DNA from 4 places in the Streptomyces sp. NPDC058872 genome. Region 3 is predicted to be linked to each of the others. Evidence: riboswitches for the same ligand, from Rfam matches in the RefSeq annotation. Region 3 holds a riboswitch; each other region holds the start of a gene.
What was found. A riboswitch is a leader RNA that binds a small molecule or an ion and turns the genes downstream of it on or off. The one in region 3 is predicted to bind cyclic di-AMP.
Positions count from the first base shown of each region.

Region 1: another riboswitch for cyclic di-AMP. It lies ahead of ACFW22_RS22110 (M23 family metallopeptidase); the one in region 3 lies ahead of ACFW22_RS19880 (C40 family peptidase).
Region 2: another riboswitch for cyclic di-AMP. It lies ahead of ACFW22_RS20040 (transglycosylase SLT domain-containing protein); the one in region 3 lies ahead of ACFW22_RS19880 (C40 family peptidase).
Region 4: another riboswitch for cyclic di-AMP. It lies ahead of ACFW22_RS20535 (transglycosylase family protein); the one in region 3 lies ahead of ACFW22_RS19880 (C40 family peptidase).

Region 1 covers NZ_JBHYMK010000035.1:21,838-24,028, forward strand. Annotated here, with positions in the region: gene ACFW22_RS22105 (aldo/keto reductase) at 1-178, opposite strand, end outside; gene ACFW22_RS22110 (M23 family metallopeptidase) at 222-1,328, opposite strand; cyclic di-AMP (ydaO/yuaA leader) riboswitch at 1,340-1,504, opposite strand; gene ACFW22_RS22115 (PP2C family protein-serine/threonine phosphatase) at 1,717-2,191, opposite strand, start outside.
Region 2 covers NZ_JBHYMK010000030.1:14,684-16,874, reverse strand. Annotated here, with positions in the region: gene ACFW22_RS20045 (phosphoribosyltransferase family protein) at 1-382, shown strand, start outside; gene ACFW22_RS20040 (transglycosylase SLT domain-containing protein) at 366-1,238, opposite strand; cyclic di-AMP (ydaO/yuaA leader) riboswitch at 1,243-1,428, opposite strand; gene ACFW22_RS20035 (hypothetical protein) at 1,773-2,191, shown strand, end outside.
Region 3 covers NZ_JBHYMK010000029.1:75,280-77,470, reverse strand. Annotated here, with positions in the region: partial or broken gene ACFW22_RS19885 (hypothetical protein) at 1-417, opposite strand, end outside; gene ACFW22_RS19880 (C40 family peptidase) at 491-964, opposite strand; cyclic di-AMP (ydaO/yuaA leader) riboswitch at 968-1,173, opposite strand; gene ACFW22_RS19875 (hypothetical protein) at 1,489-1,794, opposite strand; gene ACFW22_RS19870 (ATP-dependent Clp protease proteolytic subunit) at 1,802-2,191, opposite strand, start outside.
Region 4 covers NZ_JBHYMK010000031.1:30,233-32,423, forward strand. Annotated here, with positions in the region: gene ACFW22_RS20530 (transglycosylase family protein) at 1-603, shown strand, start outside; cyclic di-AMP (ydaO/yuaA leader) riboswitch at 862-1,034, shown strand; gene ACFW22_RS20535 (transglycosylase family protein) at 1,038-1,748, shown strand; gene eno (phosphopyruvate hydratase) at 2,083-2,191, shown strand, end outside.

The DNA.
Region 1 (2,191 bases), on a different contig from region 3:
CCTCGGCCCACGCGGAGTAGACGTCGGCGGAGTCGATGAAATTGCCACCGGCCGCGGCGTAGGCGTCGAGGACGGCGAAGGACTGGTCCTCGTCGGCGGTCCAGCCGAAGACGTTGCCGCCCAGGGCGAGGGGGAAGACGTGCAGCTCGGAGGTGCCCAGCGGGCGGAGGGTGGTCATGAATCGACCAACGGGTCCCGCCGCCGGGCCTATTCCACCGGGGTCAGATGCTCAGGCCCTTGGAGCGGAGCCAGCCGGCCGGGTCGATGCCGTCGCCGCCGGGGGTGTGGACCTCCAGGTGGAGGTGGGGGCCGGTGACGTTGCCGGTGGCGCCGACGCGGCCGATCGTTTCGCCGGTGCCCACGGTCTGGCCGACGCTGACCGTCATGGACGACAGGTGGCAGTACCAGACCTCGGTGCCGTCCTCCAGTTCCAGGACGATCCGGTAGCCGTAGGAACCGGACCAGGCGGCCGACTTGACGGTCGCGCCGTGGACGGCCTTCAGCGGGGTGCCCGTGGGGGCGGCGAAGTCGAGGCCGGTGTGGTAGCCGGAGGACCACATGGAGCCGGACTGCATGTAGGTGGAGGTGATCGTGTACGAGGAGAGGGGGAGCGAGTAGCTCGCGGCCAGCTGGGCCAGGCGCTCGGCCTCGGCCTTCGCCGCCGCTTCCGCCTCCGCCTTCGCCTTGGCCTCCGCCTCCGCCTTCGCCTTGGCTTCCGCCTCGGCCTTCGCCGCCGCCTCCGCCTTGGCCGCGGCCTCGACGGCCGCCTTCTCCGCCGCCGCCCTCTCCGCCTCGGCCTTCTCGGTGGCGTCTGCGGAGGCCTGCTGCTGCTCGGCCTGCTGGAGGATGCGGGCGCGCAGGGCCTCTCCCGCGTCGGCGGTGCCGGCGGAGACCTGCTCGGCCTGGCCGCTCCGGTCCTCGGTCGCGGTGGCGTACGTGGTGCTGGTGAGCGGGTTCGGGTTGGCGGCGGCCGTGGTGACGGGCGCCTCCTCCTCGTCGCCGGAGAGGAACGCGCCGACGCCGGGGAGGTCCTGGGCGTCCGGAAGGTCCAGGTCGGGGAGGTCGGGGAGGGATATCGCCACCGGGGGCTTCTCCTGCGCGGTGGCGAGGCCGCCCGCGCCGACGGCCGCGATCACGCCGACGCCGAGGACGGTGGAGGAGCGGGCGAAGTTGGAGCGCTGCTTGACGACCCGGTGCCGGCCGCCGGAACGGTTCTCGGCCCGGAGGGAGCCCTCGGTGGGGTTCCACTCGGTGCCTTCGGCAACGGGACCCGCACCGCCGCCGAAGGCGTCGAAGGGGGCCTCGGGTGCGGGGGTGTTGGACGCCACGGGGGCGCGCTCCTTTCCTTCCTCCTCGCCTACCGGGTTAGCTGACGGGTTCGGAGCAGGAAGGTCTCCTACGGGCTCGCTCGCGCGGGTGCGTGGTTCGCACGCGTGCGAAGGGGCCCGATTCACCCCAAGTGGTGGTTCCCCGGTTCCTTTTCAGGATTCGGCGCATGCGCACGGTGCCGCCTCTTGCGACGGCTGGGACGACCGCACTGCGTTATCGAACGTTAATAGACAGGGCCTCCCGATTCCAAGCCGTTCCCCTTGATCATTCATTGAATTAGCACGCTATGAGGCGATTTGACCCCCACTCAACAAGGCCAGGGGCACGAAGGGCGAAACCTTCAAAATCTGACGTTGTGTCAATTGTTATCGCAGTGACACCCCTCGACTACCCCTGGTGACCGGAGCCGGTCGGCGGCACGACCGGCATCGTCCGGCGCCGCTCCGGCTGCCCGCTCGCCGGCCGGCTCACCGCGAGCAACGCCATGTCGTCCGTCGCACCGCCACCCGTGTGGAGGCGCACGTCGTCCACGAGGGCATCGAGCAGTTCCTCCGGCCCCGGGAAGATCCGCCCGGCGAGCCGGGCCGCCGGATCGTAGAAGACGCCCTGCCCGTTCCGGGCCTCCGAGAGGCCGTCAGTGGAGAAGAGCAGCGTCGCACCCGGTGGGAACGGCAGGGCCTGCGCCCGGTCCGGCCACGCACCCAACTCACCCATGCCCAGCGGTAGCGCGGCCTCGTCCGGCTCCAGGGGGGCCAGTCGCCCGTCCCCGTACAACAGCAGCGGCGGCGGGTGCCCGCGGTTGACGACCCGGACGAAGCCGTCGAAGGTCCCGCTCCCGCCGGCGTGCGGGACCTCGGCCAGC
Region 2 (2,191 bases), on a different contig from region 3:
GGCCGCGCGGCCCGAGGGCACCGGGCTCCCCCTGGGGTACTTCGGGGCGAGCACCGGCGCGGCGGCTGCGCTGTGGGCGGCCGGCGACCCCGCGTCCCGGGTGAGCGCCGTCGTCTCGCGCGGCGGCCGGCCGGACCTCGCGGGCGAGCGCCTGGGACGGGTGCGCGCCCCCACGCTCCTGGTGGTGGGGGGCGCGGACGTGTTGGTCCTCGACCTCAACAGGAAGGCCCGGGCGCTGCTGCGGTGTGAGAACCGGCTCGCCGTGGTGGAGGGCGCCGGCCACCTCTTCGAGGAGCCGGGGGCCCTGGAAGAGGTGGCGGAGCTCGCCACCTCCTGGTTCGACGAGCACTTCCGGCGGCAGCGGGTCAGTACGCCCCGTTGACGTTGTCGATGGAGCCGTACCGGTCGGCCGCGTAGTTGCAGGCGGCGGTGATGTTGGCGACCGGGTCGTACAGGTCCATGGACGTACCGGGCACGTGGTAGGCGAGGAAGGTCGGCTCGATGACCTGCAGCAGCCCCTTCGAGGGGGTGCCGGCGGCGGCATTGGAGTCCCAGAGGTTGATGGCCCTGGGGTTTCCCGAGGACTCGCGCATGACGTTGCGGAGGATGCCGTCGTAGGTGCCGGGGATGCCCTGCTGGGCCATGATCGCCAGCGACTCCCGGATCCAGCCGTCGAGGTTGTCGGCGTAGTTGGTGGCGGCGACCGGAGCGGCCTTGACCGAGGCGGGGGCGGCCTGTGCTGCGGACGCACCGGTGCCGGTGGACACCGCGGGGGCGGCCGGGCGGCGTTCGGAACGGCTCGCGCGCTCGGTCGTGGCGGACTTCTTCGGCTTGGCCTGCGTGGGAACGGGCTTTGCAGAACCCTTATGAATCGTCAGCTTCAGACCGGGGTGAATGAGTGACGGATTGTCACCCACCGCTCCCTTGTTCGTCCGGTAAAGGCTCTTCCAGCCGCCCTGGATTCCCTTCTTGTGGGCGATCAGGGAAAGCGAGTCACCGCTCACGACGGTGTAGGTGCGCGCGGCGGCCGGGGCGGTGACCGTCTTGGCGGCGGCCGGGGCAGCAGGGGCGGTGAAGGGCCGGGTGGCCGTTTCCGGGGCCGTGGACGCCGGAGCGGCATGGGCGGCGGCCGGTACGACCAGCGGCAGGCTCAGTGCGGCGCCACCCGTGCCCACCAGGGCCAGGCCACGGGAGACGGGACTGCGGCGGGGGCGGCGGTGCTTGGCGTGAGCAGGCATGACGGGTTCCTCTCCGGTGCCTGCGAGGTGAGCTGTCGGGTTCGGACGGGAGGTGTCCGGCCGCGCACACGCGGCTGCACCCCGAGCCGTTCCGGATCACCGGACCGGCGTATTCGTGGGTCCCCCGCTCCTGCCGTCGGGTGAAAAGGGAGGTGTGTCGAGCGGCGGCAGGATTAGGCGATCCGCTCGAATGGAGGTGACCGTAGGCCAGCAATGCAATGAATAACAAGGGGAGTGGTTCCCGGGCGTCGGGGAATTGATCAAACAATTCTGCGAATTCAAGATCGGTGATCTCCCCGGGGCCTCGAACTTCCTTGTCCGGCAAGGGGTGGGGGAGTGCTTCCGTCGCGCGGATGGGGTGGGGAGTGAATCCCGTCACTCGATGGCTTATGTCTGATATGGGAAGTAATTCCATTCATGAGTAAATGTGCGGAAATTAGGTGTGATGCGACTGCTTGATCGGGGCGGCTCGATGCGACGCGATCGTTTCTCCGCGAGGGTCAAAACTCGCAAAATGGACATTAAGGATGAAAGATGGAGGTAGTCAACCTAGGAGCCACCTCGATGCCCCCTTCCCCTTCGCTGCTCACCCCCGATGACCTTGACCGCGAGGCCGCCGCGCTCTTCGAGGACGTGGCCTGGCGGCAGATCGTCACCGGCGCGATCCCTGTCGAAGAGTCGGCCCCGACGGAAGCGGACTGGCGGCAGTTGCTCAGCGTGCCGGTGGAGCGGTTGGTGGCCGATGCCCTCGCCGCCCTGCCCCAGGAGGTCCCGGACGAGCGCCGCATCCCCGGCCGGATCGGCGCCGCGCTGCCCGACCGGCTCCATGCCTGGCGCCGCATCGGGCAGGTGGAGCTGCGCCCCTCGGTCCACCTGGGCTACGCCCGTCTGGTGTTGACGGAGTGGGGCTGGCAGAACGCTCCGTACAAACTGCGCAACGCCCGAGGGGCCCG
Region 3 (2,191 bases):
GGCGACCGCGTCGGGCCGGGTGCGGGGCCGGCCGACGGGCCCGCGGACCCGTACCTTTCGCGGCACGGGGATGAACTGCGGGCTGCCGCCTGCTTGTCCCGCGGTCAGGATGAACGCCAGCGGGCGGCACTTCCGGTCGCCGGAGACATGGATCTTGCTGGTCTGTCCGCCCCTGGAGCGTCCGAGGAGGGCGGCCTTCAGCCGGAGTTTCCGTCGGCGCCGGATGCGCCGTCGTTCTTCCCGCTCGGGATCACCTTCGGTTTCCTGCCCGGTTTGTTCGTCGTGGCCGCCCCTTAACCACCAGCCCACACTCTCGAAGTGCTGCCGCAGCCGCCCGGGGTACGGGCCGTACTCGCCGATCGGCAGGTAAGGCCCGATGAACTCCCACTCCGCATCCGTCAGCCGCACACGAGTCACCCGGGAAGGCCTACCCGTCCAGGCCCCGCCGCACAGGCAAAACCCGCAGGTTGATGACGACCCGGTACCCTCCCTAGACGCGACCGTAAAGGACCTTCGAGGTCCAGATCTTGTCGAGCTTCACCCAGGAGCCCGTCTTGGGCGAGTGCCAGATCTTGCCGCTGCCGGCATAGATGCCCACGTGGTAGACCCTCCCGCCGGAGTGGAAGAAGACCAGGTCCCCCTTCTGCCTGCTGGCGGCCGAAACGTGACGGGTCTTGTTGTACTGCTGCTGCGCGGTCCGGGGCAGCGACTTGCCCGCCTTCTTGTACGCGTAGAGCGTCAGGCCGGAGCAGTCGAACCTGCTGGGTCCGGCGCTCCCGTAGCGGTACGGGGCTCCTTTCTTGGAGGCGGCGATGCTCAGTGCCTTGTTCGCGTAGGTGGTCGCTGCCTGGGCCTCCGGCGTCGCACCCGGTGCGAGCATCGTGCCGCCGACGGCGGCGAGGGTCAGAGCCGAGACGGCTCCGGCCCGGGACAGCAGGGACGGGACGTGCATCTGCGCAGTCATGCGCAACCCTTCGTCAGCCGCCTGCGAAGGATGACCTGTCGGGTTCGGGCAGGCGAAGATGCCCGGCCGCGGCTGCGGCTTCACCCCAAGGGACGGACCGCTGCGCGAAGCAGCGTTCGGGTCCCGTACTGCTCGGGTCCTCCACTCCTGCCGATCCACTCCTGTCGACCAGACGCCCGGACGGCGGCAGGACTCGGCGTCCGCCCGGACCGCCCCGCCTCGGATGGCGGGGGCTTGTCGTCGACAGGGATCTTGACCCATGTACGGGTCGAAAACCGAGCTGAAACGGCGATATGTGAGGCTCCTCACGACTGATCCGTTCGGGTGGACAAGATGCTTTAGCGACCTTTGGAGAGGTGGTTGACGAGCCCTGTACCAGCGGTGGAATGCCAGATTGCGCCAGATGCGTACACCTGCCGTGCAACTCTCCCCCTCCACATGTCGACTTGTCCGCTACGCCGAACGAGGGAGGGTTCCTGCGCCGGTCGTCGGCCGTCCGGACCTCGACACGACATGCCGCAATGTCAACTCGCCCGAGTCCGCGGGACGGTGACCCGGTCGGTGCGCCGCTCGCCGTCCAACACCCGCAGGGCGCGGGCCAGGGTGTCCGCGTGGACCTCGCTCTCGCCCCGCACGTGCATGAGGGTCAGGGCGTCGCGCAGCGCCACCGCGCGCCCCACCAGGGCCTGTGCCGCCCGTAGGGCGCCGTAGGTGTGTGCTCCCCTGGACGGGTTGATCTTTCCGAGGAGGTCGATGACTTCGAGGTACGCATCGACCAACTCGCCCTCGGCGCGGGTCAGCGCGGGCAGCGGAGGGAGCTCGGGCACCACGGCCGGCTCACCGGGTGGCGCCGGTGCCGCGCCGACTGGAGACCACGTGGTCCACCAGTCCGAAGGCGACGGCTGCCGCTGCGTCCAGGACCGTCAGGCGGTCGAGGTCGGCGTCGATCCGCTCGCGCTCCCGCCCGGTGTGTTCGGCGAGCAGTCCGGCCAGCAGGGCGCGCTGTCGCAGGAGTTCGTGCGCGTGGACCTCCAGTTCGCCCGGCCGCCCCTGGAAGGGACCGTCCGGGGCCGGCTGGCGGAGCGTGACGCGGGCCCCGGGGAGGATCAGGCGCTTGCCCGGAGTGCCGGCGGCGAGCAGGACGGCGGCGGTGGTTCCGGCCCGGCCCAGACAGGTGGTTTCGACGTCGCAGGAGAGGGTCTGCAGGGTGTCGTGGATCGCGGTCAT
Region 4 (2,191 bases), on a different contig from region 3:
TCCTCCGCGGGTGGGCAAGGGGCGACTCAGCAGCCCGCCGCGCCCGTGACCCCGAGCGCCCCGGCGACCTCCGCCACTCCGACGCACCCGACCACTCCGGCATATCCGACGATTCCGTCAACTCCTGACGCATCGGTCAATCCGGATGGATCGACCGCTCCCGTCGATCCGACGGCACCGACCGCCCCTGATGCATCCATTACGCCCGATGTGTCTGTTTCGCCGGGAATTCCGGAAGGTGAGGTGCCGTCGGCCACGCCGGGCACCGGCAAGCACCGGGGCGAGGCGGCACCGGAGGAAAGTGGCATGCCGGGCAATTCATCCGATGCGGGTCGGCATGCTTCGGGCGTGAGCGGGGGCGACGTCCAGTCGGCGACTGACGGGGCGAAAGCTTCCGCCGAAAAGGACAGTAAGGGCACTTCGGGCGAATACACCGTGCGACCCGGCGACAGCCTGTCCGACATCGCCCAGGAGAACGAACTCCCCGGTGGGTGGACCGCGCTCTACGACGCCAACCGGCAGACCGTGGGGACCGATCCGGATCTGATCCTGCCTGGTCAGAGTCTCGACCTGACGGCGGATCCGGTCGCGGCGGAGGGGTGATTGGTCGCCTTATGTCCGGTTCTGCGTAAGTGAGACATGGGTCTCTTCGTCCCAACTGGCGTGTCACGTCCGGAAACTTCGCTTCCGCCGGCTCTCACCTGCGCAAACAGCACCCGCCGGAAGGCAAGGAGGGGCGATATGTCCCCCATGGGCCTCTTTGAACTTCCGGTGGGTCTGTGTCTACGGTCGTCACCGCTCGCCACCGCGGGCCCCGTCGACCGAAACGCCGAATCCTGCCGTCGGCCGATGGGAACAGTCGTCGCGCAAGCGCCGAAGGCAGGAGCGGGGGACCCAAGGTAAGCGCCGGGCCCGGCGGTCGAGACGGACCGCCGGAGACCGGCTTGGGGTGAAGTCGCGTGCCAGACGCGCGGCCGGGCAACTCTTCGGCCCGAACCCGACAGCTCACCTCGCAGGCGTCGGTGAGGAGAATTCCCATGCTGTTTTCCGCCAAGGGCAAACACCGCCGTCCCTCCAAGGCCGCCCAGGTCGTCGCGCTCGCCGGTGTCACCGGTGCCGCCGTCGCCGCGCCGCTGCTGACCGCGGGCACCGCCTCGGCCGCCACCGCCGCCGAGTGGGACGTCGTCGCCGCCTGTGAGTCCGGTGGCAACTGGGCCATCAACACGGGCAACGGCTACTACGGCGGCCTGCAGTTCTCGGCCTCCACCTGGGCCGCGTACGGCGGCACCGCCTACGCCCCGACCGCCAACCTGGCCTCGAAGTCCCAGCAGATCGCCATCGCCGAGAAGGTCCTCGCGGGCCAGGGCAAGGGTGCCTGGCCGAGCTGTGGCGTCGGCCTCTCCAGCGCTTCCTACTCCGGCGGCACCGTCGAGAGCACCCCCCAGCAGGCCGCTCCGAAGCAGCGCGAGACGGAGCAGCCGACCACCCGCAGCCAGCAGCGCCAGGCCCCGAAGAAGGCCGCCCAGCAGGCCGCGCCGCAGGCCGCGAAGAAGACCGTCACCACCCCCACCGGCAAGAAGGTGAAGAAGGGTGACGGCGAGTACAAGGTCGTCTCCGGCGACACCCTCAGCAAGATCGCCCAGGCGCACGGCGTCAAGGGCGGCTGGGCCAAGCTCTTCGAGCTGAACAAGGACGTCGTCGAGAACGCCGACCTCATCTACCCGGGCCAGCAGCTCCACCTGAAGTGAGCCCGGCGGCCCGTGTGAGTCCGGCGGCTCGCGCGGTGCCGACGACCCTCCCGCGGTGACCACCCCGGTCCGGCGCGCCCCTCCCCCGTGCGCGCCGGACCGGGGTTCCCCCGTTCCGGGGCCCTGGCGGGGAAGGGGACCTGACGACCGCGAGGGTTACCGTCCAGTAGATCTGGGATCTTTCGTCCCGATGTACGTGCCCTTGGGTCCTTTTTCGTCCCAGGGGGCGGGCGCGCGGCGGGCCGGAGCCCCCGAGCCGGTTAGGCTCTTGCCGCAAGGCCAAGCGACCCTGCACCGACCTTGCGTCACATCCAGCGTCACATCCCAGAAGGAGATGCTCGTGCCGTCCATCGACGTCGTCGTAGCCCGGGAAATCCTGGACTCCCGAGGCAACCCCACGGTCGAGGTCGAGGTCGGCCTCGACGACGGCAGCACCGGCCGTG